DNA from 2 places in the Limnobacter sp. SAORIC-690 genome. Region 2 is predicted to be linked to the other one. Evidence: predicted binding sites of a transcription regulator. Region 2 holds the regulator's gene; the other holds the start of a gene.
The links. Region 2 encodes NrdR, which represses ribonucleotide reductase genes. Its sites were predicted from a motif close to CACNANATNTNGTG; they were not measured.

Region 1 (8,121 bases), 210 kb from region 2:
CCCTTGCTGCAAGTGTCGTAATGATGATTGATACAGGCTTCAAATGGGGTGCTGTCCGAAACCAATAATCGCGGTGCCTTTTTAGGATCTGGATCACCTGTTGCAAGGGAGAGCGTTTTTTATAGAGAGGGAGTGGCTCAACACCGGCCCTCACACCTGGCCATTCAGTGCTTTTCATACCCAGTTGAATCCTTGATTCAAACCAAATGGCAAATCCCTCTGGATTGCTTACTGGCCATTCATCGCTGATCTGATCAAAGTTTGATTCACGCTGATCAGTAATGAATAAGACATTGTTAGAAATGCTGCTAGCTAACGAGCGGTTAACTTGTTTTGACTCAAGAAGAATCAAATTTTGGCTTATCCGTGGCAATGAAGCTGGAATTGAGGGAACAATATCCATATGAAATGCGAGACTGTCACGGTAACTTAATCTCAAACAACGATTCTTTTCCTCAATATCATCGGCTATGTTCCTCGCTTTTCGATAAGATTTCAGCTCAGCCTTGATCAAGCCTTTTAGTTCTGCTTGTGTATGAGTACTTGGGGAAATGCCACGATCTAACCTGCAGGTGAGATCAAGATCATATTCTTCAGTTTGACCTAGGGGACGAATCGCTGTTCCGAGTCGAAAAGATCCTTGTGAATGGACGTGAGGTGAAAACTCACGTATTGAAGAAAGATCTCGACTGAACCAGTCTCCAAGATCTTCATATCGTTCAGCCGCCCTAATGTATGCCGACTCTGGCAATTCAATTTCAAGGGCGAGGGCTTCGGCTAATGCTTTGTTTGCTTCGGTGATTTGCACAGGAGTGCCTCCTAATCAAGGATTGAAAAATTCCCCTTCCTAGTTGGTGTCCCCTGTTTGACTTGAGTTTGAATTAGTCAAACTTGTTTTCTGATTGCCTGCATCTGGCAACTCTTTTACGTGACTTACTAAAAATAAACTTCCGTGGAGTCTTTCTTTAAAACTTCTAGAAACGGCGGTCAGTCCAATTTTAAGCTTCAACTTCCAGAACCGGACCGCGATTTTTCATCCAAGAAATATCGCCAGTCCGATTCTCAAGGAACATCCACGTGCATTGACTTCAACTTGAGCACGCCACCTCAAAACTCTGATTCAGTTCACTCTTAGCTGAAAACAGTTCAGTTTTAAGCTGTTAAGTTCACTTTTTAACTGTGAGTGTGGATTAATCCCAGCTCAACGCACCACCAGTTTGGTACTCAGTTACACGGCGCTCAAAGAAGTTGGTTTCTTTCTTCAAGTCCATCATTTCGCTCATCCATGGGAATGGGTTGCTTGCGCCTTCGTACAAGGTGCCCAAGCCAATCTGGTTGGAACGGCGGTTGCAAATAAACTTCATGTATTCCATAAACTGGGCAGAATTCAAGCCCAACACGCCGCGTGGCATGGTGTCTACGGCATACGCGTGTTCAAGTTCAACAGCCTTGCGGAACATGGCCTTGATCTCTTCCTTGAATTCCGGGGTCCAAAGGTGTGGGTTTTCCAGTTTCACGGTGTTGATCAGGTCGATACCGAATGTGCAGTGTGCAGACTCGTCGCGCAAAATGTACTGGAACTGCTCGGCAGCACCAATCATTTTGTTCTGGCGGCCCAGCGCCAGAATTTGCACAAAGCCCACGTAGAAGAACATGCCTTCCATGATGCAGGCAAAGGCGATCAAGCTCTTCAGCAGTGTTTGGTCTGCTTCAAGCGTGCCGGTTTTGAATGAGGGGTCGGTCAACACATCAATGAACGGCAGCAAGAAATCGTCTTTGGCCTTAATGCAGGAAATTTCGTTGTACGCGTTGAATGTTTCCGCTTCAGGAATACCCAGGCTTTCTACGATGTACTGGTAAGCGTGGGTGTGAATGGCTTCATCAAACGCCTGGCGCAGCAAAAACTGGCGGCACTCGGGCGCTGTAATGTGGCGGTAGGTACCCAGCACAATGTTGTTGGCAGCCAGTGAATCGGCTGTTACAAAAAAGCCCAGGTTACGCTTCACGATCAGGCGCTCGTCTTCAGTCAAACCGTTGGGGTCTTTCCAAAGCGCAATGTCGCGATCCATGTTGATTTCTTGTGGCATCCAGTGGTTGGCGCACTGGCTCAGGTACTTTTCCCAAGCCCACTTGTACTTGAAGGGCACAAGCTGGTTCACGTCGGTTGTACCGTTGATTACGCGCTTGTCGGCAGCGTTTACACGGCCAGCCTTTGCACCTTCAGCGGCAGGCTGCTGCACCACAGGGCGCGCAGCTTGCTGATACAAACCTTGGCTGGCTGCAGGCGCAGCAAAACCCGAGGCCACAGACCCCATGGCAGGCGGCATTTGCACGGGGGGCTTGGCAGCAGTTGCTGTTTTGCCCATGGCTGCATCAAACTCATCGTCCCAAGACAGCATATTTTCTAACTCCTTAACTAATACACTGTATAAAGTCACAGTGTCATTATGTTCATTTTTATTCACTTGGGCAAGTCTTGGTAACTTGCCCAAATCGCTGGTCTTTTATTCAAAAAACTTACTGGCAAGCCTCGCACTCGTCGAAGCCGGCATCGCCTGGGCGCATGGTGCACACCTTGCCTTCAATTTCTTGCTCAGGCAGGTTGGGCACCAGGCCAGTGGCCGGGGCCGATGTAAACGCGGCAGATGCACCACCTTCCGCATTCACCGAGTTCAACTCACCACCGGCCAAAGTTGATTTCTCGGCGTGTGTGGCACCAATGGTGCGCAGGTAGTAGGTTGTTTTCAAACCGCGAATCCAGGCCAGTTTGTACGTGTCATCCAAACGCTTGCCGCTGACGCCAGCCATATAAATGTTCAAGCTTTGGCCTTGGTCAATCCATTTCTGGCGACGGGCTGCAGCTTCAACCAGCCAGCGTGGGTCCATTTCAAACGCGGTGGCGTACAGGCGCTTCAGGTCTTCCGGAATACGGTCAATCTTCATCACTGAACCATCAAAATACTTCAGGTCAGAAATCATCACTTCGTCCCAAATTCCCAGGCGCTTCAAGTCGCGCACCAAGTGTTCATTCACGATGGTGAATTCACCCGAAAGGTTCGACTTCACATACAAGTTCTGGAATGTCGGTTCAATGGAAGCGGCCACACCGATGATGTTGGAAATGGTTGCTGTGGGTGCAATGGCCACGCAGTTGGAGTTGCGCATGCCGTGCTTCTTGATGCGAGCGCGCAGTGCGTCCCAATCCATACGGCTGCTTGTATCCACTTCCACGTAACCGCCACGCTCTTCTTCCAGCAGCTTGAGCGAATCCAAAGGCATGATGCCCTTGTCCCACAGCGAACCCTTGAAGGTGCTATACGCACCGCGCTCGGCAGCCAACTCGGTTGAAGCTTCGTAAGCGTAGTAGCAAATGGCTTCCATGCTTTCGTCGGCAAATTCAACTGCATCACGTGACGCATAAGGCTTGCGCATCATGTGGAGCGCATCTTGAAAGCCCATCATGCCCATGCCCACAGGGCGGTGGCGCAGGTTTGAATTGCGTGCCTTGGCCACTGCGTAGTAGTTGATGTCGATCACGTTGTCCAGCATGCGCATGGCCACGCCCACAGTTTTCTGCAGCTTCTCGTGGTCCAGTACCAGCTCGCCGTTGTCGGCAGGCTTCAAGTGGCGCGTCAGGTTCACAGAACCCAGGTTACACACCGCAATTTCGTTCTCGTTGGTGTTCAGGGTAATTTCTGTACACAGGTTGGATGAGTGCACCACGCCCACGTGTTGCTGGGGGCTGCGAATGTTGCAAGGGTCTTTGAACGTAATCCAGGGGTGGCCGGTTTCAAACAGCATGGAGAGAATTTTTCTCCACAGCTTGGCTGCTTCCACGGTTTTGAACAATTTCAAATCGCCACGCGCGGCTTTTTCTTCGTAGCCCACATAGGCTTTCTCGAAGGCTTTGCCGTACAGGTCGTGCAAATCTGGGCAGTCGGATGGGCTGAACAGGGTCCAGTTACCGCCTTCCATCACACGCTTCATGAACAGGTCGGGAATCCAGTTCGCGGTGTTCATGTCGTGGGTGCGGCGGCGATCATCGCCAGTGTTCTTGCGCAGTTCCAGGAATTCTTCAATGTCCAGGTGCCATGTTTCCAGGTAGGCACACACCGCGCCTTTGCGCTTGCCACCCTGGTTAACAGCAACAGCCGTGTCGTTCACCACTTTCAGGAATGGCACCACACCTTGTGATTTGCCGTTGGTGCCCTTGATGTGGCTGCCCAATGCACGCACGGGGGTCCAGTCGTTACCCAGGCCGCCAGCAAACTTGGAAAGCAATGCGTTTTCCTTGATGCCTTCGTAAATGTCGTCCAGGTCGTCGCCAATGGTGGTGAGGTAGCAAGAAGACAGCTGTGAACGAATGGTGCCGCTGTTGAACAATGTGGGCGTAGAGCTCATGAAGTCGAATGTGGACAACACTTCATAGAATTCAATGGCGCGTGCTTCGCGGTCCACTTCGTTTAAGGCCAGGCCCATGGCCACGCGCATGTAAAACGCCTGTGGCATTTCAATGCGGGTGCCTTCCACGTGCAGGAAGTAGCGGTCGTACAAAGTTTGCAGCCCCAGGTAGTCGAACTGCAAATCGCGTTCGTACTTCAGGGCTGCGCCCAACTTCTTCATGTCAAACTGGGCCAGGCGATTATCGAGCAGGCCAGCGGCAATGCCTTTCTTGATGAACAGGGGGAAGTACTCAGGGTACACCTGCGCCATTTCGTCTTGCGCAATTTCGCGGCCAATAATTTCACGGCGAATGGTGTGCAGCAACAGGCGGGAAGTAACCAGTGTGTAGCTGGGTTCATTCTCGATCATGGCACGTGAGGCCAGAATTGCCGACTTGAACACCTCATCGATTTTCACGCCGTCATACAGGTTCTTCAGGGTTTCTTTCTGAAGGTGCGCAACGTCAATTTCATTCAGGCCAACCGCAGCACTCTCAATCAACGCTTTCAGTGCCTCAACGTCGAGTGGGCGCTTGATGTCGCCGTCGATCACATTCAGGGCATGCTGCTCAGCTTGTTCCACCTGTTTGGCAGCACGTTCTTGGGCGCGGCGTTCACGATACAGCACATAGGCACGCGCCACTTCGGCTTCGCCGGAGCGCATCAGGGCCAGTTCAACCTGGTCTTGAATGTCTTCGATGTGGAAAATGCCGCCAGAAGGCTGACGACGCACCAGTGCGTTCACCACGCTGCCAGTCATCTGCTCAACCAGTTCGCGAATGCGTGCGGAAGCTGCACCCTGACCGCCATTCACTGCCAAAAATGCTTTGGTCATGGCCACGGCAATTTTGCTGGGCTCAAAACCAACCACGGCACCATTTCGGCGAATAATTTTGTAGTTTGAGTACGCGCTGTCAACCACGGGCGCTGCACCTGCAGGCTTAGAGGTGGACAAGGGCGCATCAGTTGCCAAATTGCTCGCCAAATCTGAGGGTCCATGGCTAGTTAGCATGCATCTTTCTCCTGGAATATACGTGTTCTTGAGGGTTTGTTTTTGTAGTGGGGCACAACCGGCAACCACTATATCTTGTGTTTTGTATGTGGCTTGGAACTAATTGTAGTGGTCGAAACACGATTTGGCAAACACTTTCTTATCCCCAACTTGTGCACACAGTTATCCCCTGTGAACAAGTTGTGGACAAGCTTGGGATAACCGCAGTGCAACAAAAAAACGGCCTTTCAAAGGCCGTCAATCTGAAGTTCGTAGGTGTTTGATTTACGAAGACCTTTCCAGTCGAAGAAGGGTCCCGGATCAGTTTTCCGGGTGGGTGCTATCTCGCTGTGCGCCATGGCATATCTCAGTGGATAACGTGCTTGTAACTCCAAAGCAAGACGCTTCAGGCTGGCATATTGAGCCTGCTCGAATGGGGTATAAATATCGCCCAGCAATTCAACACCAATTGAAAAATGATTGAAATTGCTACGGTCCATTGCGGCTGAAATTCCAGCGTGCCAGGCCCGTTTTTCACAGGATACAAATTGGGTAATCGATCCGTCTCGATCAATCAGAAAATGCGAAGAAACATGCAGGCCAATCAACTCGCCAAATGAAACATGCGCATGACAATCGAGTCGATTCAAAAACAGGTCAGTGATTAACGCGGGGTCTCGCCCCCGCTCGGGCAGGCTGATGCAGTGAACAACCAGGGTATCCACTACAGTGCCCATGGGGCGTGCATCCTGATTGGGGCTTTGCAGGCGGTGCACCCAGTCTTCTTCAATCCAGCCTTCGTCCAGCCACATGGCGTGCCCCTTCTAAAGGTCAATGCACTTCAAAACTTAGCGAACTTTCTCTCCGGCCGCCTTGGCGTGCTCCATGCCGCAGTAGAAGCGCCCCTGCATCATCACACCTTCAGACATGGGGCTGTAGGCACCGCAGTGTTGGCAAGGCATGATCTCTTCCTGGGTTTTACGGCCAAGATTGCCTTTTTGTTTAACGTCTACACCGGGCTTTTCACCCAATTGTTTGCGCTGCCAGCTTTTGAAAAGAATCCAGGCCACCAACGCCAGGCCCAGGAAAAACAGAATACGACCCATCAAACTGCCCTTTTCAAAATAAACTCCAGCACAAACTGGGTACCAAAATAAGCCAACACCAATACTGCATAGCTGCCCAAACACCAACGCAGGGCTACTTTTCCGCGCCAGCCAAATACCACACGCCCGCCCAGAAGCACTGCAAATGAACACCATGAAATGATGGCAAACAGGGTTTTGTGATCAAAGCGCCAGCTGCTACCGCTCCATTCTTCGGAAAACAGAAAGCCGGTAATCAGGGTAAGCGACAACAACACAAAGCCAGCCCAAAGCTGCCGGAACAGAATCGATTCCATGGTAAGCAAAGAGGGCAATTGATCCAGCAACCGCTCCCGCACCATGCGGTTTTCCTGGGTGGTGGCCACAGGCTGGTGCAAGGCTTTTTCCTGAAACGCCATCACGATGCCATGGGCGGCGGCAATACCCAACAAACTGTAGGCTGCCAGCGCGATCAACAAATGCAATTGAAACAGATGATCGCCTGCCATTCGAATGGCGGAATCTTCCCCCATCCACAAGGGCAGCAAAAATACAACTGCGCACAGCGGGAACACAATTAATTCAAGCAGCGGCACACGGTTGAAAAAACTTTCTACAAAGGCCACCAGTGAGGCCAACCAAGCCACGCACATCAGGCCCAGAACAAAGCCGAAGTGCATGCCATCGGTTTGAAACAACAAGGTGCCCAATAAATAACCCGAGACCGTCAAGGCCAAAGCAACCAGCGCGCGGTTTAACGCGGCGGGTGCAGACCACTTGCCGAAAACGTTCAGCGCCGCCAATCCACCCGAGGCGGACAGCAGGGGCACTGCGAACGCGTACAATATTGTGTTGTTCATACCAATCAGTTTACTCGATTCATAGCACGAGTCAGGGGCACCACACGATGTTTGAAAACCTCTCCGATCGCCTAACGCGCGTTGTCAAAAATATCAAAGGCGAAGCCCGCATCACCGAGGCCAACACGCAGGAAATGTTGCGGGAAGTTCGCTTGGCGCTTCTGGAGGCCGACGTGGCCCTACCGGTGGTGAAAGAGTTCATCAACCAGGTGAAAGAACAGGCGCTTGGCGAGGAAGTGCTGAACAGCCTCACCCCCGGCCAAGCCTTGGTGGGCATTGTTCACAAACAGTTGATCAAGCTGATTGGCGAGAAAACAGAAGAAATCAACCTGGCGGCCCAGCCCCCCGTGGTGATTTTGATGGCGGGTTTGCAAGGTGCCGGTAAAACAACCACCACAGGTAAGCTGGCCAAGTATTTAAAAGACAACCTGAAAAAGAAAGTGCTGACCGTTTCAGCCGACGTGTACCGCCCTGCGGCGATCGAGCAGCTGAAAACAGTCAGCGCGCAAGCTGGCGCCGAGTTCTTTCCATCCGACATTACCCAAAAGCCAGTGGACATTGCACTGGCTGCCCTGAACCACGCCAAACGCCAGTTTTTTGATGTGCTGATTCTGGACACGGCGGGCCGCTTGGGCATAGACGAAGCCATGATGAATGAAATCAAGGCTTTGCATGCTGCGGTGAACCCGACTGAAACCCTGTTTGTGATTGACGCCATGTTGGGTCAGGACGCCGCCAACACG
Region 2 (21,614 bases):
ATTGTTGTCGCACTCCAACTTCGGTTCCAGCAACCAGCCTTCCGCCGTGAAGATGCGTGAGGCGCTTCAAATTCTTCGCAACATTGCACCCTGGCTGGAAGTTGATGGCGAAATGCACGGTGATTGCGCCATTGATGAGCAGGTGCGTAATACCATTTTCTCGGGTTCCACCTTGACTGGTGAAGCCAATTTGCTCGTGTGTCCAAACATTGACGCAGCCAATATTTCATACAACCTGCTAAAGTCGGCGGCTGGCAACGGCATTGCCGTGGGGCCAATTTTGTTGGGCTCCGACAAACCGGTTCACATCTTGACTGCTTCCGCCACAGTGCGTCGTATTGTCAACATGACTGCACTGGCTGTTCTTGATGCAAATTCAGAGCGGGTTAGTTCGCTTTAAAGTAGCGCTTTAAAACAACAAATGGGCGTGCAAGACACGCCTGTTTTTGTTTTAACTTATTCGAAATGTGTCGCACAATGGTTTCATGAGCGATCAAGACACATTTCACACTGAAGAGCACGATGACATCACCGGACTGGTGTTGTCAGGCGGTGGCGCACGGGCTGCCTATCAGGTGGGGGTACTGCATCAGCTAGCCAAGTGGTTTGAGCAAGAAAACAAGCGCGAATTCGATTTTCCGTTCAAAATTTTGTGCGGCACTTCAGCCGGTGCAATCAATGCAGCGGCCCTGGCCTGCGCGGGGCGCAATTTTTATCAGTCCACCGATCGAATGCTCAAGGTTTGGGAGAACTTCAGTTCCGATCAAGTATTCCGCTCTGATTCCTTGGGTATTATTCGCACCGGTGCGCGTTGGTTGTCGGCGCTTTCAATTGGTTGGATGCTGCGCAAGCGCCCCAAGTGCTTACTCGATAATTCTCCGCTGTCACACCTGCTTCATCAGTTGTTGCATTTCCGAAGACTGGACGAGGCGCTTGAGAACGGCACAATTCACGCTTTGGCGGTGACTGCTTCCAGCTACAGTTCAGGCCGTAGCGTGACCTTCTTTCAAACCCAGAAAGTGATCGAGAGCTGGGCCAGAACGCAAAGGGTGGCATTGCCTGACCGTATTACAGTCGAGCACTTGTTGGCCTCCGCAGCAATTCCTTTTGTCTTTCCCGCGGTGAAGCTGAACATTGAAGGGCAAATGGAGCACTTTGGCGATGGTTCTATTCGCCAACTGGCCCCAATTAGCCCAGCAATTCATTTGGGTGCAAACCGAGTGATGGTGATTGGTTCCAGTCAATCGGACAAAGACCACACCCAGCGTGTTGAAATTCAAAATGCATATCCCAGTTTGGCTCAAATTGCGGGCCATGCCATGGCTTCCATTTTTCTGGACAGTTTGTCGATCGACATTGAGCGTTTAAGCCGGGTGAACAAAACCCTGGGCTTGTTGCCTCCCGAGATGGCCACGAAAACCACATTGAAACCGATTGAGCTGTTGGTGATTTCACCCTCAGAACGGATTGACGAAATTGCGGCACGTCACACGCAAGATCTGCCCCGACCCGTGCGCACCCTGTTGTCCGCATTGGGAGCCACGGAGGCCAGTGGTTCGTCTTTGGCCAGTTATTTGCTGTTTGAGGCCAATTACACCCGCGAGTTGATTCGAATGGGTATCGCCGACACGATTGCCAAGAAAGATGCAGTGTACGAGTTCTTCCATCTGGGTCAGTCAGGCCGCTGAGTTCCGCGCCAAGCCGCGTTACAATTAGCGCTTCGAGGCAGTTCAGGCGTTTTCCCCATGCATTCACCTTTGGTTTCTGCTGCTTGGCATGCCAGGATGACCCAGGCCGAGGGTGATGACGGTCTTTGTGTCGCGCACGGCAAACCGGTTCGGGTGCTCAGTACCTTCGATGCAAACGAAGTACGCGGCATGATTGAGCAGGCCCACGAGTGGTCCAAACAGGGTTTGTATGTGGTGGGTGGCCTAAGCTATGAAGCTGCTCCGGTTTTCGATGCAGCTTTGCCGGTTTGCATGCCACACAATTTCCCATTGCTCGAGTTTCATGCTTTTGAACCGAACCAGGTGAGCGTGCTGGGCAAATCGCAGTTGCAGCAATTGCCCTCGGCGTCCAAATTCATGCCTTGGCTGGATCAACAAACGGCTCAGCGTTATCAAGAAACCTACAAGCAGGTGAGGCAGGCCATTGAGGCGGGCGAGTTCTATCAAATCAATCTGACCACACGGCTTAAGGCAGCCAATCCGCGACTGGATGCATGGGCTGTTTTCCAGCATCTCTATGCAAGCCAGTCTGCACCCCAAAGTTTTTTTCTGCGCGGCAGCGTGTTCAACGCAATCAGTTTGTCGCCCGAGCTGTTTTTTCGGTGGGACGGCAATGAACTGCAAACCGCACCCATGAAGGGGACCCGAAGGCCTGTGTTGGGTGGTCTGGATGTACTGAGTGACAGTGAAAAAGACCGTGCCGAGAATGTGATGATTGTTGACTTGTTGCGAAACGACATGGCCAAGGTCTGCCAGCCAAAGTCAGTTCAAGTACGTTCCCTGTTCGATGTCATGCATCTGCCCACTGTCGATCAAATGACCTCCAGTATTTCTGGGCGAACTTTGCCAGGTACTACTTTGGTGGATTTGTTTGAGGCTCTTTTTCCTTGTGGCAGTGTGACGGGTGCGCCCAAATCGCAGGCCATGTTGCGCATTGCGCAATGGGAACAAGCGCCCCGAAAATTGTATTGCGGGGCGCTTGGTGTGCTGAGCCCGGGTGGTGGGGTTCAATTCAACGTACCGATTCGTACTGTCATAGAACAGGCAGATGAACTGGAGTACGGTGTGGGCAGCGGTATCACCTGGTATTCCACCGCAAGCGATGAGAAAAAAGAGTGGTGGCAAAAAACTACCTTTCTACGTGAGGCCACTTGCGACTTTCAGGTGCTTGAAACTTTGCGCCTGGAGAATGGGAAGTGGATTCATCTGGACGATCATCTGGAGAGAATGGAAGGCGCAGCCAAGCAGTTTTCGTTTTTATTCGATGAACAACGGGTTCGATTGAACCTAGATGCAGTGGCTCACAAACATACTCATGGCGTTTTCCGTGCACGTTGTTTGCTGGATGCTTGCGGGGACACGCGAATTGAACTGCATGAACTGGAACAGGATTTGACTCCCGTGCTGCTTCGTTTGGCCAATTCAGCCATGCAAGGCAAGCCCGAGTTTGTGCTTCACAAAACCACGTACCGACCTGAGTATGAGTATTTTCAGAATCAGGCGAATGGTGCTTTTGATGTTCTACTTTTCAACTCGCAAGGTTTGTTGACTGAAACCTGCCGCTGCAATGTGGTGTTTAAAATTGATGGCGAGTGGTTAACACCACAAATTTGCGAAAGCGCCGGTACTTATTTGTTGCCCGGGGTGTTGCGTGCCCGCCTTTTAAGGGAAAATACGATTCGGCAAACCACGCTGAATGTGCAAGACTTGCAACGCGCTGAAGAAGTGTGGCTGATCAATAGTTTGCGAGGCTGGGTGCCTGTTGCGAAAGTGGTTGATGTACACGACAAGGTGTTTTTTTCTGCCAACTAAAAACAAACAATAAACAAAAAGGGAAGTGAGATGAACCCGACCACCATTGAACTGATTGGCGCGATTCTTTTTGCAATTGCTGTCATTCACACCTTTTCAACCAAATACTTTGAGCGCCTGGCGCACTCGCAGCCAAATCACTCGGGCTTGTGGCATTTGCTGGGTGAAGTGGAGGCCGTGTTCGGCTTTTGGGCCATGGTGCTGGTTGTGTTCATGTTTTTCATCATTGGTCAAACCAGCGCAATTGAATACGTAGACACGCGCAATTACACCGAACCTTTGTTCGTATTCGCGATTATGGTGATTGCTGCCAGCAAGCCAATCCTGGTGCTGGCTGGTCGCATTGTGCGCGTGGTAGCTTCTGTGATCCCAATCGACAGGCAAGTGGCGTATTTTTTCACCACTTTGTCCATCGTACCGTTGTTGGGCTCGTTCATCACTGAGCCCGCAGCCATGACACTGGCGGCCTTTTTACTGCGCGACCGGTTTTACACGCAAGGTATCAGCAACAAATTGATGTACGGCACTCTTGGTGTGTTGTTTGTCAATATTTCAATTGGTGGCACCTTAACGCCATTTGCTGCACCGCCTGTGTTGATGGTGGCGGCCAAATGGGGCTTTGACATGCAATACATGTTGACCATGTTCGGCTGGAAAGCCGCGATTGCTGTGTTTGTGAACGCGACGGTACTCACCTTCTTGTTCGCCAAAGAACTGACCGCCATGAAAAAGCCTGCCGAAAACGGTCCCAAAGAAGACATGCCCGTGTGGGTTATTGCTACTCACCTGTTGTTTCTGGTGGGTGTAGTGGTATTTGCCCACCATGCAGCGATGTTCATGGGCCTGTTCCTGTTCTTCCTCGGATATACAACTGCTTACAGCCGCTATCAAGACAAGCTGATTTTGAAAGAAGGGTTGATGGTTGCATTCTTTCTGGCTGGTTTGGTGGTATTGGGTGGCATGCAGGCCTGGTGGTTACAAGACACTTTGAAGGGCATGAGCCCCACAGCGCTGTATTACGGAGCCACTGCGTTGACGGCAATTACAGACAACGCAGCCTTGACTTACCTTGGCTCGCTGGTAGAGGGTGTGGATGACCAATTCAAGTATGCGTTGGTGGCGGGTGCTGTAACCGGGGGTGGTTTAACGGTGATTGCGAATGCACCCAACCCGGCTGGTTTTGCCATCTTGCAAAAGTATTTCAACGACGGCTCAATCAATGCGGGCAAACTGTTTTTGGCTGCACTCGGGCCTACGCTGGTGGCAGTCGCTGCTTTTCAATTGTTGTAAACAGTTTTCAGGGATTTTGTTTTGAGCGAACAAAACATCGATTACCACGATCAAGAGCCAGCCATTGAGCTGCCTCACGATCTCGATGATGCGCAAAGGGCCTTGGCCGAAGTGCAGGCCTTGTTGCGTAAACAAAAAGTAATCGAGAGTGTTGTTCACAACCAGCAAACCACGGTTAATCCCGAGCGGCAAAGTTTGGTTGAGGAGCTGGTGCACCGCCAGCATCTGACCGAGCTGGGTAACAAGCTTTATTTGCTTCACCCGGCCGACGTGGCCTATGTACTTGAAAGTCTGCCCCAAGAGGAGCGGATGCTGGTTTGGGGTTTGGTGCGCTCCGATCGCGACGGTGACATTCTTCTCGAGCTGAGCGATGCGGTTCGGGAGAGTTTGATCAAGTCCATGGACAGCGAAGAATTGTTCGCTGCCACGGAATCGCTTGATGCCGATGAAATTGCGGAGCTGGCGCCTGACCTGCCACGGGATGTGGTTGAAAAACTGGCCAGTAGTTTGAGCCTTGAGGAGCGCGAGCAACTGCGCGCCGCCATGAGCTACCCCGAAGACACCGTGGGTGCGCGTATGGACTTCGACATGGTGACCATTCGCGACGATGTGACACTGGAAGTGGTGTTGCGTTACCTGCGCCGGTTCGACGAGCTGCCAGATCAAACTGACCAAGTGTTTGTGGTGGATCGTGTGGATCATTTCAAGGGCAGTTTGCCTTTGGACCGGTTGTTGGTCAATGAACCGGAAACCCTTGTGAGTGAGGTAATGAGCCGCGAGGTGCTGATGTTGTCGGCACTGGATGATGCCTATGAGGCTGCGCAGGCCTTTGAGCGTTATGACCTGGTTTCTGCCCCCGTGCTCGACCCATCTGGCAAGTTGATCGGTCGCCTCACCGTGAACGAAGTGGTGGATGTGATTCGCGAAGAAAGCGAAGCAGATTTGCTGTCCAGTGCGGGTTTGCGTGAAGAAGAAGACTTGTTCGCCTCGGTGTGGGAGTCTGCTAAAAACCGTTGGCTGTGGTTGGGTTTAAACCTGTGTACCGCTTTCTTTGCAAGCCGTGTCATCGACACTTTCGAGGGCACAATCGCCAAAGTGGTCGCCTTGGCCACACTCATGCCGATTGTGGCGGGCATTGCCGGTAATTCCGGCAATCAGACAATGACCTTGATGATCCGTTCCCTGGCCTTGGGCCAAGTAACTGCGGCCAACTTCAAACTGTTGTTGAAAAAAGAGCTGGCCATTGCCGGGTTGAACGGTTTGGTGTGGGGCAGTGTGGCGGGGCTTGCCGCATGGGGTTTGTATTTTGGATCTCCGAATGCCGTGATGTTGGGCTTGCTGATGACACTTGCAGTGATGCTGAATTTGCTTGTAGCCGCGCTCATTGGCGTGCTCGTACCTCTCGGACTTGAGAAGATCGGTCGGGATCCTGCCATGGGGTCTTCAGTGCTACTCACATTCACCACCGACAGCATGGGCTTTTTCATTTTCCTGGGGCTGGCCTCCCTGTTCTTTTAGAGCGGCGTCTATTCATGCCCTCCATTTCTATTGTCATGCCGGTGTACAACGAGGTTCCGGTGCCTGGCGATGATTCCTTTTTGTCTCGAATTCAAGCGCTGCTTCAATTGCTTCGGCAAGGTGACGAGTTGTTGCTGGTAGACGGCGGCTCTACTGACCAGAGTTGGCCAGTTCTACAAACTTTGGCCGAACACACGCAAGTGCTTGCCATTCAAGGCAGCAAGGGGCGGGCGCAACAAATGAACGCGGGTGCTGAAAAAGCCCGTGGGGATGTACTGCTCTTTTTGCATGCAGACACAGTGTTGACCAAGGCGGCTTGGCAGGCATTGTTGTTCAAGTTGGATGCAAGCGCTTGGGGCCGCTTCAATGTGTGTATTGATGGCAAAAGTGCATGGTTGCCTGTGGTGGCCTGGTTCATGAATCATCGGTCGAGGCTGACTAAAATTGGTACAGGCGATCAGGCTTTGTTTGTTGGTCGCAAGTTGTTCGATCAGGTTGGAGGTTTTCCAAAACAGCCCCTGATGGAAGACGTTGAGCTGTGCAAGCGCTTAAAGCGAGTGGCACCACAAAAATTTGTGGCAGTTGCTTCCCCGGTATTTACGTCGGGGCGTCGATGGGACGTGAACGGCGCTTGGGCAACGATTGTGTTGATGTGGCGCTTCCGGTTTTTATATTGGCGCGGAGTGCCCGCAGATACCTTGGCAAGGCTTTATGCGGACACCCGGCAAAAGTTGCCTGTCACTGTGGCCGTGTTTGCCAAGTATCCGCAGGCCGGCCGGGTGAAAACAAGGTTGATCCCCATGCTGGGTGCCGAGCAATGCGCGATGTTTGCCCGATATTTGTTGTTGAGTACCTTGGACAAGTTACAGGGCGTGAATGTGGCGCTGTGGACCGATGGCGGTACTCCCGAAGAGTGGGCCACCTTGCTGAAGGGCAGGGCCATTCAATGTTACGTTCAACCAGAAGGGCACCTGGGCGTGCGAATGCGAGCTGCGGTTGAAACGCATCTGAACGGCAGTGAGCTTGTGGTGCTTCTTGGGCCCGATGCAGTCGAATTTACAGCAAGCCATTTGCGTGAACTGATCGATACTGCCCGGCAACAGGGACTGGCTTTCGTGCCTGCACACGATGGTGGATATGTGGCCTTGGCTTGCAACCGCGTTGTGCCTGAAATTTTTTCTGAATTGATAGAGTGGGGCACTGCCCGTGTGGCGGAGCAAACCCGCGCCGCATTGAGGAGTAAAGGTTTGCGGGCTGTGTGGTTGTCATCGCAACTGGACATTGATGAGCCTGCTGACTTGGGGCGGGCGATTGAATCGGGTTGTGTACCTGTTGATTGGCCTGTACGTTACTCAAGTATCGATTAAAAAGGTGTTGAAGGGTTTCGTATGCGCAGTTTTGTGTTGATGACGGGTGTTTTTAAAGCAGCTTTGTTATTCGGTGTTGCAGGCATATCAAGCGGTGCTCTGGCCCAGGGCGCGGGCGTGCTAAAGCCCTGGCCTGCAGACCCTGCTGCCGGAATTCCTGCGCCATGGAAAGCGCAGTACCACCCTGACATTGCGGCGCAAACCCAATTCAAGTTGTTGAAGCAGGGCAATCAAACTGTGTTGCAGGCCGAGGCTGACATGGCCTACGGCTCGCTGGTGTATGCCTTTGCCAAACCCACAGTTTTGAACACTTTGACTTGGCAGTGGCAAATATTGACTCAACCCACCAAGGCGAATTTGCAAACCAAGGCTGGCGACGACGCGGGTGCGAAGGTGTGTGCCTTTATTCAAATTGATGAAGGAAAACTGGGTTTGGGCACCCGCCTTGCATTGGCTGCGGCGCGCACTGTCTCAGGCGAGCGTTTGCCCGCGGCCACCCTTTGTTATGTGTGGGGCTCGCCAGGTGAAAAAGTGGGCCAGGTGTTTGACAACCCCTACACCGACCGTGTGAGAAATATTGTTGTGCGTGATGCGGCCAGCGCCGCGGAGTTGATTTCGGAACGAAGGGATTTGCAGGCCGATGCCCGCAAAGCCTTCGGCAAAGAACTGCCGGAAGGCCCTGTGATGTTCACAGGCATTGCGCTGGGGGCTGATTCAGACAATACCCAATCGAAAGCCAAGGCTTTGTTTGGCAGTGTGCAAGCTCTGTAATTGAGGTGAATGATAAAACTACCTATTTATGGCGATTGCGCAACCCCCCAAAATGAGTAAATTACTTACAAAAGTAAATTAATTTATAGTGCAGACTTGTCTCAAGGAGTAATGTCTGCATGAAAAAATTAATTCTCGCCACCGCACTTTTGCTGCCTCTTTCGACCATGTCCATGACCCTGGACAAAAGTCGACTCTATATGGGGGGTTCTTATTCCAACATTGATTATCAACAGCAAGGCGTGACATTTGATTTATCGACAGTCTCGGTTGTTGGTGGTTATAGGGTTAATCGTTTCGTTGCCTTGGAAGGTCGTTTGGGGCGTGGTCAAAGCAAAGGTAACTTTGCGGGAGCAGTATTTGAGGTTGACCGCTATGTCAGCGCTAATATTGTAGGCACCTACCCGTTGGGAGACGAAAATTTAAGACTTTACGGCAGTTTGGAATACAACGACCTCGAGATCACTGCACAGGGAGCTGGAATACGCGTTTCGGAATCAGGTGATTCGGCGGCTTACGGACTCGGCATTTCATACGTTGTTGGCCCGCTTGAGTATCGAATCGGTTACGAGAATTTCTATGACAAGGACAATGTTAAAGCGGACGGCTACACCATCACCGTGAACTACACTTTTTAATAAGAAGGGGACCTCGGTCCCCTTCTTATTAACACTCGGGCTATTTAGCCCTGATTCAGATTCATGGTCTTCACGATTCGCTCGCAGTACCTGGCGATCTGGTCAATCTCCAGATTGACCGGGTTGCCTGCTTTCAAATGTTTCAATGTGGTCATCTGCACCGTGTGTGGAATGAGGTTGATGTGAATGTCGCATTCGCCTGAATCATGATCATCTACCTTATTGACTGTCAGGCTGACTCCATTCACAGTAACCGAGCCCTTGTAGGCAAAGAAAGGCGACAGGGTTTTCGGTGCCCGAATTTGCAGGTGCCAGCTTTCACCCACTGGTTCGAATTCCGTAACGCTGCCCAAGCCGTCCACGTGGCCGCTCACCAAGTGGCCGCCAACTCGATCCGACAAGCGCATGGCCTTTTCAAGGTTTACTTCACCGGGCTGGCTTAGCCCCACGGTTTTTGACAGACTTTCCTGCGACACATCCACATGAAATGTGTGGTCAGCCATGGCCACAACTGTCATGCAGGCACCTTGGATGGCGATGCTGTCGCCAAGTTTTATATCTGAAAAATCCAGCGTTGGGGCATGCACCGCGAGGCGTACGCCAGCATAGGCAGAATTCTGAAGGGGGTCTACAGATTTGATTTGACCGATCGACTCAATGATTCCGGTGAACATGGGTGCAACTACTCCTGGTTATTTTGAACCCACGTAATTCGCAGGTCTTGTCCAATTTGCTCAAATGAATGAATAGCCCAGCTTGCATAGGCGGGCAGGATTTCTAGTTCGGGCAGGCGGAACAGGCCCTGGCCTGGTCCCAAAAAACGTGGGGCAATGTACTGCACAATTTCATCCACCACACCGGCTTGCAGAAACGAACCATTGAGCCCAAAACCAGCCTCAAGGTGCAATTCATTGATACCGCGCTGTGCCAGTTCTTGTAACAGGCGCAGCAAATCCGTTTTTACTTTGCCTGCATGCAAACCTGCCGCCACTGGGGCCACGTTCAACGCCTCAATATTTGCGGCGTTTGGGTGGGTAAGAAGCCAAGCTGGCGTTTGTGGTTCAGTGTGCGCAATCAGCACGCGCCCGGTTTGTAACAAGCGGGCTTCCGGTGAAATTTCCAGCTTGCTGTCCACGATCACTTTCAGCGGTTGGCGTTCGGTGTCAATACCACGCACATTCAGTTGTGGGTTATCGGCTTTCACCGTGCCAATGCCGCTGAGCACAGCGCAGGCCTGCGCGCGCAAGTGGTGCCCGTGCAGCCGTGCTTCTTCGCCAGTAATCCACTGGCTAACGCCATTATTCAAGGCGCTAACGCCGTCCGCACTGCTGGCTACTTTCAAGCGCACCCAAGGGCGTTTGCGTTCCATACGGCTGAAAAACCCACGGTTAATCCAGCGCGCTTGTTCAACCAGCACACCGTGTGAAGTTTCAATGCCGGCCAATTGTAAAATGGCCATGCCTTTGCCTGCCACCAGCGGGTTGGGGTCAAGAACCGCAGCCACCACCCGTTGAACACCTGTGGCCACTAGCGCTTGTGCACAGGGGCCTGTGCGGCCGTGATGGGCGCAGGGTTCCAGTGTGACATAGGCTGTGCTGCCTTTTAAACAAACGCCACGCGCCTTGGCTTGCGCAATCGCCTGCACTTCAGCATGGCCTTCGCCTGCTTTGGCGTGAAAGCCCTCCGCAATTGCAACCCCATCGCGCACAAATACACAACCTACGCGCGGATTGGGCGTGGTGCTGTACTGGCCCTTCCAGGCCAGGTTCAGCGCATGCTGCATCCAGTGTTCGTCGGTGGGTGAAAGGGTGGCCATGGCCTCAGTTACTTCTCAGTTACTTTTAAGCGCCTTTTTTGGCGGTTGTGCGTGATTTTGGCTTGATGCTGCCCGTGATGTTTTCTGCCGGTGCAGTCAGATGCGCAATTTCTTCTGAGAAGCTTTGCAGGTCCTCAAAGCTTTTGTACACTGAGGCAAAGCGAATGTAGGCCACAGTATCGAGCTGCTTGAGTTGTTGCATCACCAACTCGCCCAAGAACTTGGTGTCCACCTCTCGGGCAGCACTCACCAACAGTTTTTCTTCAATACTTGAAATGGCTTCGTCAATGGCTTCCGCCCGGACAGGGCGTTTGCGCAAGGCGAGCATCAAGCTGCCGCGCAGTTTATCCCTGGAAAATTCGACGCGTGATCCGTCTTTCTTGACAATGGCAGGCAGAAACAGTTCTGCCCGTTCATAGGTGGTGAAGCGTTTGCCGCAACTGCTACATTGTCGGCGGCGCCGAATCGCGTCGCCTTCTTCAGACGTGCGCGAATCGACTACCTGGGTGTCGGCGTTGCCACAAAAGGGGCATTTCATAACGCCGTGGCCCCTTGCTTACTTGTAAACAGGGAACTGGCTGGTCAATTCCTTGACCTTGGCGCGAACGGTGGCCAATGTGGCCTCGTCTTCCGGGTTTTCAAGTACGTCGGCGATCAGGTGACCTACCGCGCGGGCCTGCTCTTCCTTGAAACCACGCGTGGTCATGGCTGGGCTGCCCAAGCGAATGCCGCTGGTGACAAACGGCTTTTCAGGGTCGTTTGGAATGGCATTCTTGTTCACGGTGATGTGCGCATTGCCCAAAGCAGCTTCAGCGGCCTTGCCTGTAATGCCCTTGGCACGCAGGTCAACCAGCATCACGTGGCTTTCTGTGCGGCCAGACACAATACGCAGGCCACGCTCAACCAGGGTTTCAGCCAAAGCCTTGGCATTCAACACCACTTGTTGCTGGTATTCCTTGAATGCGGGTTGCAGGGCTTCGTGGAAAGCCACGGCTTTGCCTGCAATGACGTGCATTAGAGGGCCACCCTGAATGCCAGGGAAAATTGCGCTGTTGATTTTCTTGGCCAACTCTTCTTTCATCAAAATGATGCCGCCACGTGGGCCGCGCAAGCTTTTGTGTGTGGTCGATGTACATACATCAGCGTGCGGCACAGGGTTGGGGTACACGCCAGCAGCAATCAGACCCGCGTAGTGGGCCATGTCCACCATGAAGTAGGCACCCACTTCCTTGGCAATTTTCGCAAAGCGCTCAAAGTCGATGCGCAGGGCGTAAGCCGATGCACCGGCGATGATGATTTTTGGCTTATGTTCACGGGCCAGGGCTTCGACCTGGTCGTAATCAATGGCTTCTTCCTTGTTCAGGCCGTAAGAAACCACGTTGAACCACTTGCCCGACATATTTAGTGGCATGCCATGGGTAAGGTGGCCGCCTTCAGCCAGCGACAAACCCATGATGGTATCGCCAGGTTGCAGCAAGGCAAAGAACACGGCTTGGTTGGCCTGTGAACCGGAATTGGGTTGTACGTTGGCGGCTTCAGCGCCAAACAGTTTTTTCAGGCGTTCGATGGCCAGGTCTTCAACCACGTCTACATGTTCGCAGCCACCGTAGTAGCGCTTGCCTGGATAGCCTTCCGCGTATTTGTTGGTCAGTTGTGAACCCTGGGCTTCCATCACGGCTGGGCTGGCGTAGTTTTCGGACGCGATCAACTCAATGTGGTCTTCCTGGCGAGTGGTTTCCTGCTGCATGGCAGTCCACAATTCTGGGTCGGTTTGGGCGATGCCCTTTTGGCGTTCAAACATAACGATTTCCGGAAAGGATTGGGTTCAAGACAAGCCCAACATTCTAAATGATTTCAAGCGATTCGACCATCGACTTCGTCCATGTTTTGGCCGGGTTTGTCGTTGTTCAGGTGCCCTAGCCAGGCCCACAAAACAACATGTTTGTTTCCCTGCGGGTCAATGTCGATCACATTGAGCGCGCAATTGTGCAGTTGCCACTCGCGCTGCTTTTGCAGTAGCTCGCCAGTGCAGTGCCTGTAGATACAATCGAGTACACCACCATGGGCCACCAGCAAGATTGTTTTGCCCGCGTGGGCGCTGCCAATGTGCTCGAACGTTCCCACCACGCGGCTGTAAAACTGAAACAGGCTTTCCCCGCCTTGCAAGGGGGCATCAGGCACCCGGTTTCTAAGGCCCGCGAATTCTTCTGGGCTCTTGGCTTGCATTTCATCGCCTGTCAGGCCTGACAGATGGCCGTAATCACGCTCCCGAAGACCCGCATTCAACTGCATGGCGGGTGTTCTGGCGCCGTGAATGGTATTTGCCGTGGCGCGCGCCCGAATTAGGTCGCTGCTGATGCACTCATCGTAAAGCGGCACTCCCTGCGTTTCCAGGGAGACGAAGTATTTGCGAAGCAATTGAGCCTGCAAGAGTCCGTGCGCATTCAGGGCGATGTCGGTGTGACCCTGAAACCGCTTCTCCTTGTTCCAGTCGGTTTCACCATGGCGCACCAAGATGAAGCGCGACCCTGCCGGTTTTTTGCTGACAATTGCACCAAAATCAAGAGCTTGGCTGTTCAATTCAGGTGCACCTTGGCAAAGCGGCGTTTGCCTACTTGAATGACATAACTGCCCTTGCCAAGGCGTGTGGCCTTGTCCGACATCTTCTCCCCGTCAATTTTCACCCCGCCTTGCTGAATGTTGCGGTTGGCGTCGCTGCTGCTTTCGCAGAGGTTTGCAGCTTTCAGAATCCAGGCCAAACCGGCGTCTGAATCGCCTTCAGGCAAATTCAGGCTCACTTCGGGCATGTCCTCGGGCAACGCGCCTTGCTTGAAACGTGCTTCGAATTCAGCCAGTGCATCGATTGCGGCCTGAGCGCTGTGGAAGCGCGCAACCAACTCTTGGGCCAGTGCAACCTTGGCGTTGCGCGGGTTCTCTCCTTTGGCGCAGGCCTGTTTCAGGTTTTCAATCTCAGCAAGGGATTTGAAGCTGAGCAGGGTATACCAGTTCCACATCAGTTCATCCGAAATGGACATCACCTTGCCGAACATATTGGAAGGTGTTTCGGTCACGCCGATGTAGTTGTTCTTGGACTTCGACATTTTGTCGACACCATCGGTGCCCACCAACAGTGGCATGGTCAAGATGCACTGCGCACTCTGGCCGTTTTGCTTTTGCAACTCCCGGCCCATCAGCAGGTTGAATTTCTGGTCAGTACCACCCAACTCCAAATCGCTTTCCAATGCCACCGAATCGTAGCCCTGCAACAGTGGGTATAAAAACTCATGAACAGCGATGGGTGTGCCTGATTGATATCGTTTGGTGAAATCGTCCCTTTCAAGCATGCGCGCCACGGTGTAGCTGCTGGCCAGGCGGATCATGCCGTCTGCACCCAGTGGCATCAGCCATTTGCTGTTGAACTCAATTGCAGTGCGTTGTGGATCCAGAATTTTAACGGCCTGCTCATGATAGGTTTTTGCGTTTTCCTGCACCTGCTCCTTGGTCAATGGTGGACGGGTGCTGTTGCGACCCGAAGGATCGCCGATCATCGACGTGAAGTCACCAATCAAAAAAATGACTTGATGGCCCAGATCTTGCAACTGACGAAGCTTGTTGAGCACCACTGTGTGACCCAAATGAATGTCGGGTGCCGTGGGGTCCAAACCCAATTTGATGCGCAGGGGTTTGCCTGTTTTCTCGCTGTGAACTAATTTTTGAATCCATTCGGTCTCAATCAACAGTTCTTCGCAGCCACGCTTGGTCACTTCTAGGGCGTGCCGGACGGAATCAGATAAATTCTCAGTAATTTCCGTAATTTTGGGGGGCCTTCTATCAGGTGACTGGTTCATTTGGCAATCCTTTGTTACACTCTGGCAAACTTCAGTGTTGTATTTTTGAAAATAAAGCTGATTGTGGGCGATCGGCACGTGAAATTTCACACCTTTAAAACTAAAACATGATGCTTCAGAATTTATTAGAGCGAGCAATCGCCGCGTGGGGACAGGGCTTTTCTCTTACCAAGCGCTTTATTCAGTCGGGGTGGCAATATGCCGACTCCGCGCTTCCACAATCTCACAATCATAGAAAGTGGGTCATTGTAGGGTTTTTTTCATTCCCTGTTCTTGGTGCAGTGGTTGCAATCGCCGGCTCTGTTCAAAATTCCCCTGTGGATTCCGCTCTGATCAATTCTGATGTGGTGGTTGAGGCGGTTGAACTCAATCTGGCTGATCAGGGTGTGTACACCTTTGACCCTCTGGTTGCAGAGGAACGGATTCGACGGGGTGACACCTTGGTGGGCCTGTTGGAGAGAATGGGTGTCAACACCGCAGGTTTGGCTACATTTCTGGGACAGGACAAAACAGCACGTAATTTGGTGAATCTGAGAGCCGGCCGTGTATTGACAGTTCAACAAACTGCGGATGGCGATTTACAGTGGCTCCGTTACAAAAGCGGCATTGATGAGGACAGTCAAGAGTCGATCCTGATTCAAAAACGCAATGGTCAATTTGTCGCGAAGCTGGAATCTGTCAACTTTGAAAAGCAGATTGTGTTTCGCTCAGGGCGGATTGAGTCGTCTCTGTTTGCAGCTGCTGACAAGGCCGGAATGCCTGATTCAGTGGCCATTCAACTGACTGAAATTTTTGGTTCAGACATTGATTTTCACCGTGAACTGCAAAAAGGTGACGAGTTCAAGGTGGTTTATGAAGACCTGACACTTGAGGGGCGTTCTGCGCGCTCTGGCCGGGTGTTGGCAGTAGAGTTTGTGAATAACAACAAGCCGTACAAAGCGTATTGGTTCGCACCCAGTGGTAATCGCAATGCTGGTTATTACAACGAGGAAGGTCGCAGTCTGAAAAAGTCTTTCTTGCGTTCGCCGCTCGCATTCTCCCGCATTTCCTCCGGTTTTACTCCGCGTCGTTTTCACCCCATTCAGCAACGCTGGAAAGCTCACAACGGAGTCGATTACGCGGCGCCCACCGGTACTCCAATCATGGCTACAGCCAGTGGCACCGTGAAGTTTTCGGGCTGGCAAAACGGGTATGGCAATTTTGTAGAAATCCAGCATCACAGCGGTTATAGCACGGCTTACGCTCACCTTTCACGTTTTGGCAAAGGCGTTAAGGTTGGCCAAAAAGTAGAGCAGGGCGATGTGATCGGGTATGTGGGTGCTACTGGCTGGGCAACCGGACCACACCTGCATTATGAATTCCGGGTCAACCGGGTTCCCAAAAACCCCCTGAGCATCACTGTGGCTCAGGCTGAACCACTGGATCGCAATGCATTCAGTGAATTCAAGCGGGTGCAGCTGGCGCTTGACCGCCGCATGGAGCTGGCCACTGCCCAACGTTTGGCGCGTGCCCAGTAAGCCATGATCGCCTTGGGCGCCATGTCTGGCACCAGCACGGATGGTGTCGATGTAGCTGCGGTTCAAATTGATTCCAAAACTCAGGACATGCGGTTCCTCGGCGTGCTTAGCGCCGAGTTTCCGCCGGCTTTGAGGGAAACACTCCTGCTGCTGCAAGAAATCCCGCCTCGTTTTCCTTTCAGTTCCGATCCAATCGCGATTTTCTTGCAAGCCCGTAAAGATCTCACCGAGCTGTATGCGGGCACAGTCAATGAGCTGTTGTCCTTTCTGGGACTAGAGCCTGGTGACGTGCGCGTGTTGGGTGCACATGGTCAAACCCTCCGGCACAGGCCCGATCTTGGGTACACCTATCAAATGCTGGACGGGGCCTTGCTGGCCTGTAGAACCGGGATTGATGTGGTGAATGACTTGCGTTCCAAAGATGTTGCACTAGGTGGCCAGGGAGCCCCGCTCGTTCCGGCTTTTCACCTTGCGTGGTTAAACGGCAAGGGCATTTATGACCAAACCGCCGTGGTGAATCTGGGTGGTTTTTCAAACCTGACTGTATTGAATGGCCAAGGGCAAGCGTTGACCGGTGGGGACTGCGGACCAGCCAACTGTTTAATGGACCTTTGGGCTCAGCGCGCTTTCAGCTTGCCGATGGACAGTGACGGTGAAATTGCTGCCATGGGCAGCCCGGACTATGCCTTGCTGGAGCGTTTTTGGACGCATCCTTTCTTTCACCAACCTTGGCCCAAGAGCACAGGCCGTGATGATTTCAGCGCGCAATGGTTTGAGACTTGCCTTGCAGACGCCACCGATCTTTCTTCTGAAGACATCATGGCAACCCTGCTGGCCTTGGCAGTAAGGGCAGTGAAGTCGTGTTTGCCCGTGTTGGTTGAGCAGGTGTACGTGTGCGGCGGCGGTGCAAAAAACAGCACCTTCATTCACCAGTTGCGCTGCGAATGCGCACCAGCGGATTTCTTGCCAATTGAAAACCTGGGTTTGCCTGCGCAGGCAGTCGAGGCTGCTGCTTTTGCCTGGCTTGGTGCGCAGTATGTGCAGGCTGCGCCTGGTAATTGCCCATCGGTGACTGGTGCAAGTCGGTCTGCCATTCTGGGGGCCTTGCACTGCGCTCGGTAGCCCCACTCGTTTTCTCAGTTTAGTGGGTCAGTAACGATTTGCTGCCCAAGGTTTTGCCTTCGTTTTGAGAACTTTCGGTCGGCACATTGAACAGGGCCGAGGCCTTTTCCCGGGCTGGAAATAATTCAGAAATCACACCGAGGCCGATCTCGGCTTGGCCAGGAATCAAGGGAATTCGAATCATTTCACGACCAAATTCGACTTGCGGGTTGTTTTCCAGGCTTGCGTTGTAGATCAAAATGCAGCAGGGTTCGAAATCAAGCAGAGAACCCAACAGTTTCAATTGCTCAATTGCGTGCGTTTTTTGGGCTGGGTCGCCAGTATAAAGAATGTAAACAGGTGACATGCCTTTGCGTAAAGCGGTGAGGTAAGCGCGATATGCGCCGTTCAGGCTGAACTCGACTTTGTCAAATCCCTGAATTGGAAGTCGGCGCTGAATTTCCAGCAGATGGTCGTGGTTCATGGCCATCACTTGCGCTTCGAATGCAGTTTGAGGGTTATATGCTGGTCGCTTGTTGCGGTGACTAATTTCGGCTTCTTCCGGCAATATGACTTCGAAGACAGAGCCTGCCAATTTGCCGTTGTAGTATCGATTTCGGCATTCGGTTTTGGCGAGTATTTGTTCGCTCAAATCCCGGACTATGTTGGAACCGTGACCCCAACCTTTGTTGTGCGCAGCAACTTTATTGTTCTCAACACCCGAGCCAGTATCTACGATTTGGATACACACCCGCCCTTTTCGCCTGCGTAGACCCACCACTACGCCCCCTTTGTTGGTGTACTTGATGGCATTGTCCAGTCCGTTGCGAATGATCTTGGCCAGGGCGTCCTTGTTGCTCATTACATTAATTTCGCTGGGCACATAACGAATCTGAAGTTCCTTCACGTCGGCCAGCATTCTGTATTCTTCAATCAATGGGCCAAGTATGTCGTGAATTGCAATCGGCGTCATTGGGGCGGCGTTGTCGTCCTGCGGGTATTTGATTGCATTGCCCAATTGATCAAAGAAGTCTTCCAGCATGTTTTTTAATGCTTTTTGAGCCGTTTGAATGTGTTGGTATCTGGCTGTGACTTCCGGGTCTTTTGAAATGGCTTTGCCCACGCTGGCCAGTATGCCCAAGGTGCTCAAAGGTTGGCGCAAATCATGTCGAAAGTCTTTTAATACCCGACGCCCCCGAAAAGCGAACTTCATGATGTCTTGGTCAATTTTTGTTTGCCTGTCCAAGCCTTTTTTCGTGCGGGTTCGTGAAAAGTCCTGAAACACCATGTGAAAAACGCAGGTACCGAGCAAGACATAGAACAGAATCTTGACCATGCTGAAATCGATTAGCAATGCGAGTTCAGTTGATGTGGAGGCATGAAACAGGCCGTTAATGATACAGTACAGCAAACTGAAATACACAGCTTTGATCAAGGTAACCTTGGGCAAGTTGCTGTAGGTTTTGGTGATTGCCAACAGGCAAATGGCCTGAACGCCGATAAACGCGGGATACACCAAACCAGACGTTGTAAACATGTCGGCGATTGCTGTAATGCAGCCAATCGAAAACGGGACCAGCGCAGAACGTTCAGCGGCCACAGCACCTCTTTTTCGCCCCAGAAAAGCGCTTCCAAAAAACAGAAATGATCCCGCCTGCAGAGCAGCATGAACTGGCGTGCCGTGTTGAAGTACTTGGTTTGTGTCGTGCCCCAGTATCACGAACCCAAGCAGTACCACGCCAATGACAGCGGCAGCATTTTGCCGCTGATTGGGAAGGTGGTTTGCAAAGAACGGGTATAAGGCAATACCCAGCAATACGGCGAGCCCTGATAGTGAACTGTCTGTCATTTTATAGTTATAGCAATGGCCGGCTTTTGTCGGCTTTTTGGTTTCTACACCAAGGCTGAGGCATTGAGTCGCGGAATTTTGCGATAAAGACTGACGGCCTGGGTTCTATTTTTCACATTCATGTGATCATACCCTTGACCAACAAACTTTGACATTTAGCTAAACCCGCATGAATACAAGGCTTACGGGGAACTGCAAGAATGTCAAAGAATCGGGCAAAGATTGACAATGATAGACATTTTCTTGTCAGAGAAATTGAGGCGATACAGCGTCACAAGCCTGTCGCTCGGCGGGATTAACCGCCTCGCCCCTCTCAGGTTCGGGGCAAGCGACAGCAGGCTTGTTCGAGACGCGCATGGCCGCCTTATACCTCGCCTTCGGCTCGGGGCTATGCGCTGCAACGTGGATAAGCCACGGGCACTTTTAAAGTAATCATGGAGGTGATGAATTCAAGCGTCATCAAAGAGTTTGACGACTGCGCCTTGAGGCACCCATCTGTCCAGTTGTGATTTCAAGCGCACAACTTCTTGGCGTAGCTTTTCAGCTTCGCTCTTGTATCGGTCTCGGGATTCCTCAACCTCTTGAAGCTTGGACTTTGAGTACCTTTCATTAGACAGCAGAGTAAGGATGTGAGCTTGCAGAGACAGATTCTCGCTCTGCACGTTGGTCAGCAGGGTTTCAAGCTCCTGCTTTGCGCTAACAACCTTCTCCTTTTCTTCCTTCAGGTTTGATAGAGCAACTTTGTGTTTACCCTGCTTCTCAATGAGATAAGTGACTTGTGCAAAGGCTTCAGGGAAGCGGTCTTCCCGAAATGAGCCTGCCGTCTTTCCTGCTTCAACACACACGGAGTTAATGGTGAGCTTCTTGCCTTGCTTTTCCAGCCGTTGGGCTGCTTCAACGAAGAATTGACCTTTGATTTCTGCTTGCTCGCTCATTGATTCACTCCTCGAATTTTTGCTAAGGTCTTCTCAGTTTTGTCTATTTGCAGGGCATAGTGTTTCTCAAACATTGAGCCCGTGCTGTAGCCTGATTTGGCAGTCTTTAGGTACTCAATGTGGTTCAGTAGTTTCCTCTCGTCTTTGGGCGTAAACACTGAGTTTTCGCACCCGATGCACTGGGTGTCATTGGTGATTTTGATTTTGTCGCAAGCCTCTCGCTTGGTACACCAACCAATCGGAGATTCTTTGAAGGCAGTGCGACCATCCACAAATGCCTGTTTGGTGTATTCACGGTCTTCCTCCAAAATAATTGACCCGCCCTCTCGCTTAATACGTTTGAATACACTGCCTGCGCCACCTGCAAGGGGTCCAGTCTGATTAAGGACTCTCTCTTCAAAGTCATCAAATTGCTTGAGTCTTTCGTTTATCTCTACGAGTTCCACCAGTCCTCGAATACCTGAGATGTATTCGTTTTGAACTGGGCTTGCCAGTAGGTCTACAGCCCAGACAGAGCCTCGTCGGTAATACTCCTGCATCACAAGGCCAAGGTGCTTGAACTGAGCAGTCATTGCGCCAATTGCTACCTTGTTAGACCGCGCTGTGTAAACGGCAAGAGAACGCCTGAGTTGGTGGGTATGTAATGGCCAGGTTGAACCCACTTTGAACTTCTTTCTGAATTCCGGGGTAAATGACTGGAATCGCTCAAGCTCTTTAAGGTCAGACTCTTCAATCGTGATGTTAGGAATGATATTCAGAAGGCGTACAAGCACCTTATCAAAAGGGCTTGTGTTGACCTTGAAGTCAACGGTCGAGAGAATTTTGCCTGGTGAACCCTTTTGTGGAAATAAGGACATCAGCCCTTCTTCAATTTGTACCCCGTGGTATGCCGCAAAGTAGCGACCGATGGTTTGCGCGACATCCACTGCCACCTGAACTATGTCATTGGTCACCCACATTGTATTAATTGCACCCATCCGAGTTAGCTTACTGGTAAGCCCTCTGATTACGGTGATTTGCTTGCCTTTGGATTCAATTTTCCCAAGGCACACATAAGGAAGTGAACGCACTTCCATGTCGCGCATACCCGTGAAGCAATGAATCCAAAGCCTTGTGGCTAATTGAACCACCATCACCAATTTATCGAGTTCTTTGAGGTTTGGTTTATGGCTGTACTTCCTTAGCCATTCGGTAAGCCCAACGTCTTCAAGTAGCGATTCAACTGTATGAGTATTTTTTAATTTGCGATATCCGCCCTTGGTTGTGCTCAGAATAACCAACTTCTCTTTACGACCTCCCGCATAGGGCAGAGCATCAATCTTTTCATAAAGCGCAATAAGTTTATTGGCGATGTCTTGCTCCACAAACTCATTGAGTAAGTCTGAAAGCCCAGTTATCAGGTTGCAGTAAATCCGTGAAGGAATG

Region 1: the regulator NrdR is predicted to act here: its motif matches at 5,521-5,534, upstream of BSZ31_RS01610 (ribonucleoside-diphosphate reductase subunit alpha).

The regions. Positions count from the first base shown of each region.
Region 1 is NZ_MQVZ01000001.1:350,835-358,955, forward strand. Features, by position in the region: partial or broken gene BSZ31_RS16805 (nucleotidyltransferase) at 1-808, opposite strand, end outside; gene BSZ31_RS01605 (ribonucleotide-diphosphate reductase subunit beta) at 1,191-2,399, opposite strand; gene BSZ31_RS01610 (ribonucleoside-diphosphate reductase subunit alpha) at 2,518-5,454, opposite strand; gene ampD (1,6-anhydro-N-acetylmuramyl-L-alanine amidase AmpD) at 5,682-6,245, opposite strand; gene BSZ31_RS01620 (PP0621 family protein) at 6,282-6,539, opposite strand; gene BSZ31_RS01625 (inner membrane protein YpjD) at 6,539-7,378, opposite strand; gene ffh (signal recognition particle protein) at 7,426-8,121, shown strand, end outside.
Region 2 is NZ_MQVZ01000001.1:138,314-159,927, reverse strand. Features, by position in the region: gene BSZ31_RS00735 (NADP-dependent malic enzyme) at 1-400, shown strand, start outside; gene BSZ31_RS00730 (patatin-like phospholipase family protein) at 486-1,688, shown strand; gene BSZ31_RS00725 (chorismate-binding protein) at 1,746-3,539, shown strand; gene BSZ31_RS00720 (putative Na+/H+ antiporter) at 3,570-4,829, shown strand; gene mgtE (magnesium transporter) at 4,851-6,347, shown strand; gene BSZ31_RS00710 (TIGR04283 family arsenosugar biosynthesis glycosyltransferase) at 6,362-7,714, shown strand; gene BSZ31_RS00705 (DUF3047 domain-containing protein) at 7,736-8,485, shown strand; gene BSZ31_RS00700 (porin family protein) at 8,605-9,123, shown strand; gene BSZ31_RS00695 (riboflavin synthase) at 9,168-9,797, opposite strand; gene ribD (bifunctional diaminohydroxyphosphoribosylaminopyrimidine deaminase/5-amino-6-(5-phosphoribosylamino)uracil reductase RibD) at 9,806-10,939, opposite strand; gene nrdR (transcriptional regulator NrdR) at 10,965-11,477, opposite strand; gene glyA (serine hydroxymethyltransferase) at 11,496-12,740, opposite strand; gene BSZ31_RS00675 (histidine phosphatase family protein) at 12,794-13,519, opposite strand; gene tyrS (tyrosine--tRNA ligase) at 13,516-14,787, opposite strand; gene BSZ31_RS00665 (peptidoglycan DD-metalloendopeptidase family protein) at 15,105-16,304, shown strand; gene BSZ31_RS00660 (anhydro-N-acetylmuramic acid kinase) at 16,308-17,426, shown strand; gene BSZ31_RS00655 (sensor histidine kinase KdpD) at 17,446-19,254, opposite strand; gene BSZ31_RS00650 (hypothetical protein) at 19,704-20,189, opposite strand; gene BSZ31_RS00645 (hypothetical protein) at 20,186-21,614, opposite strand, start outside.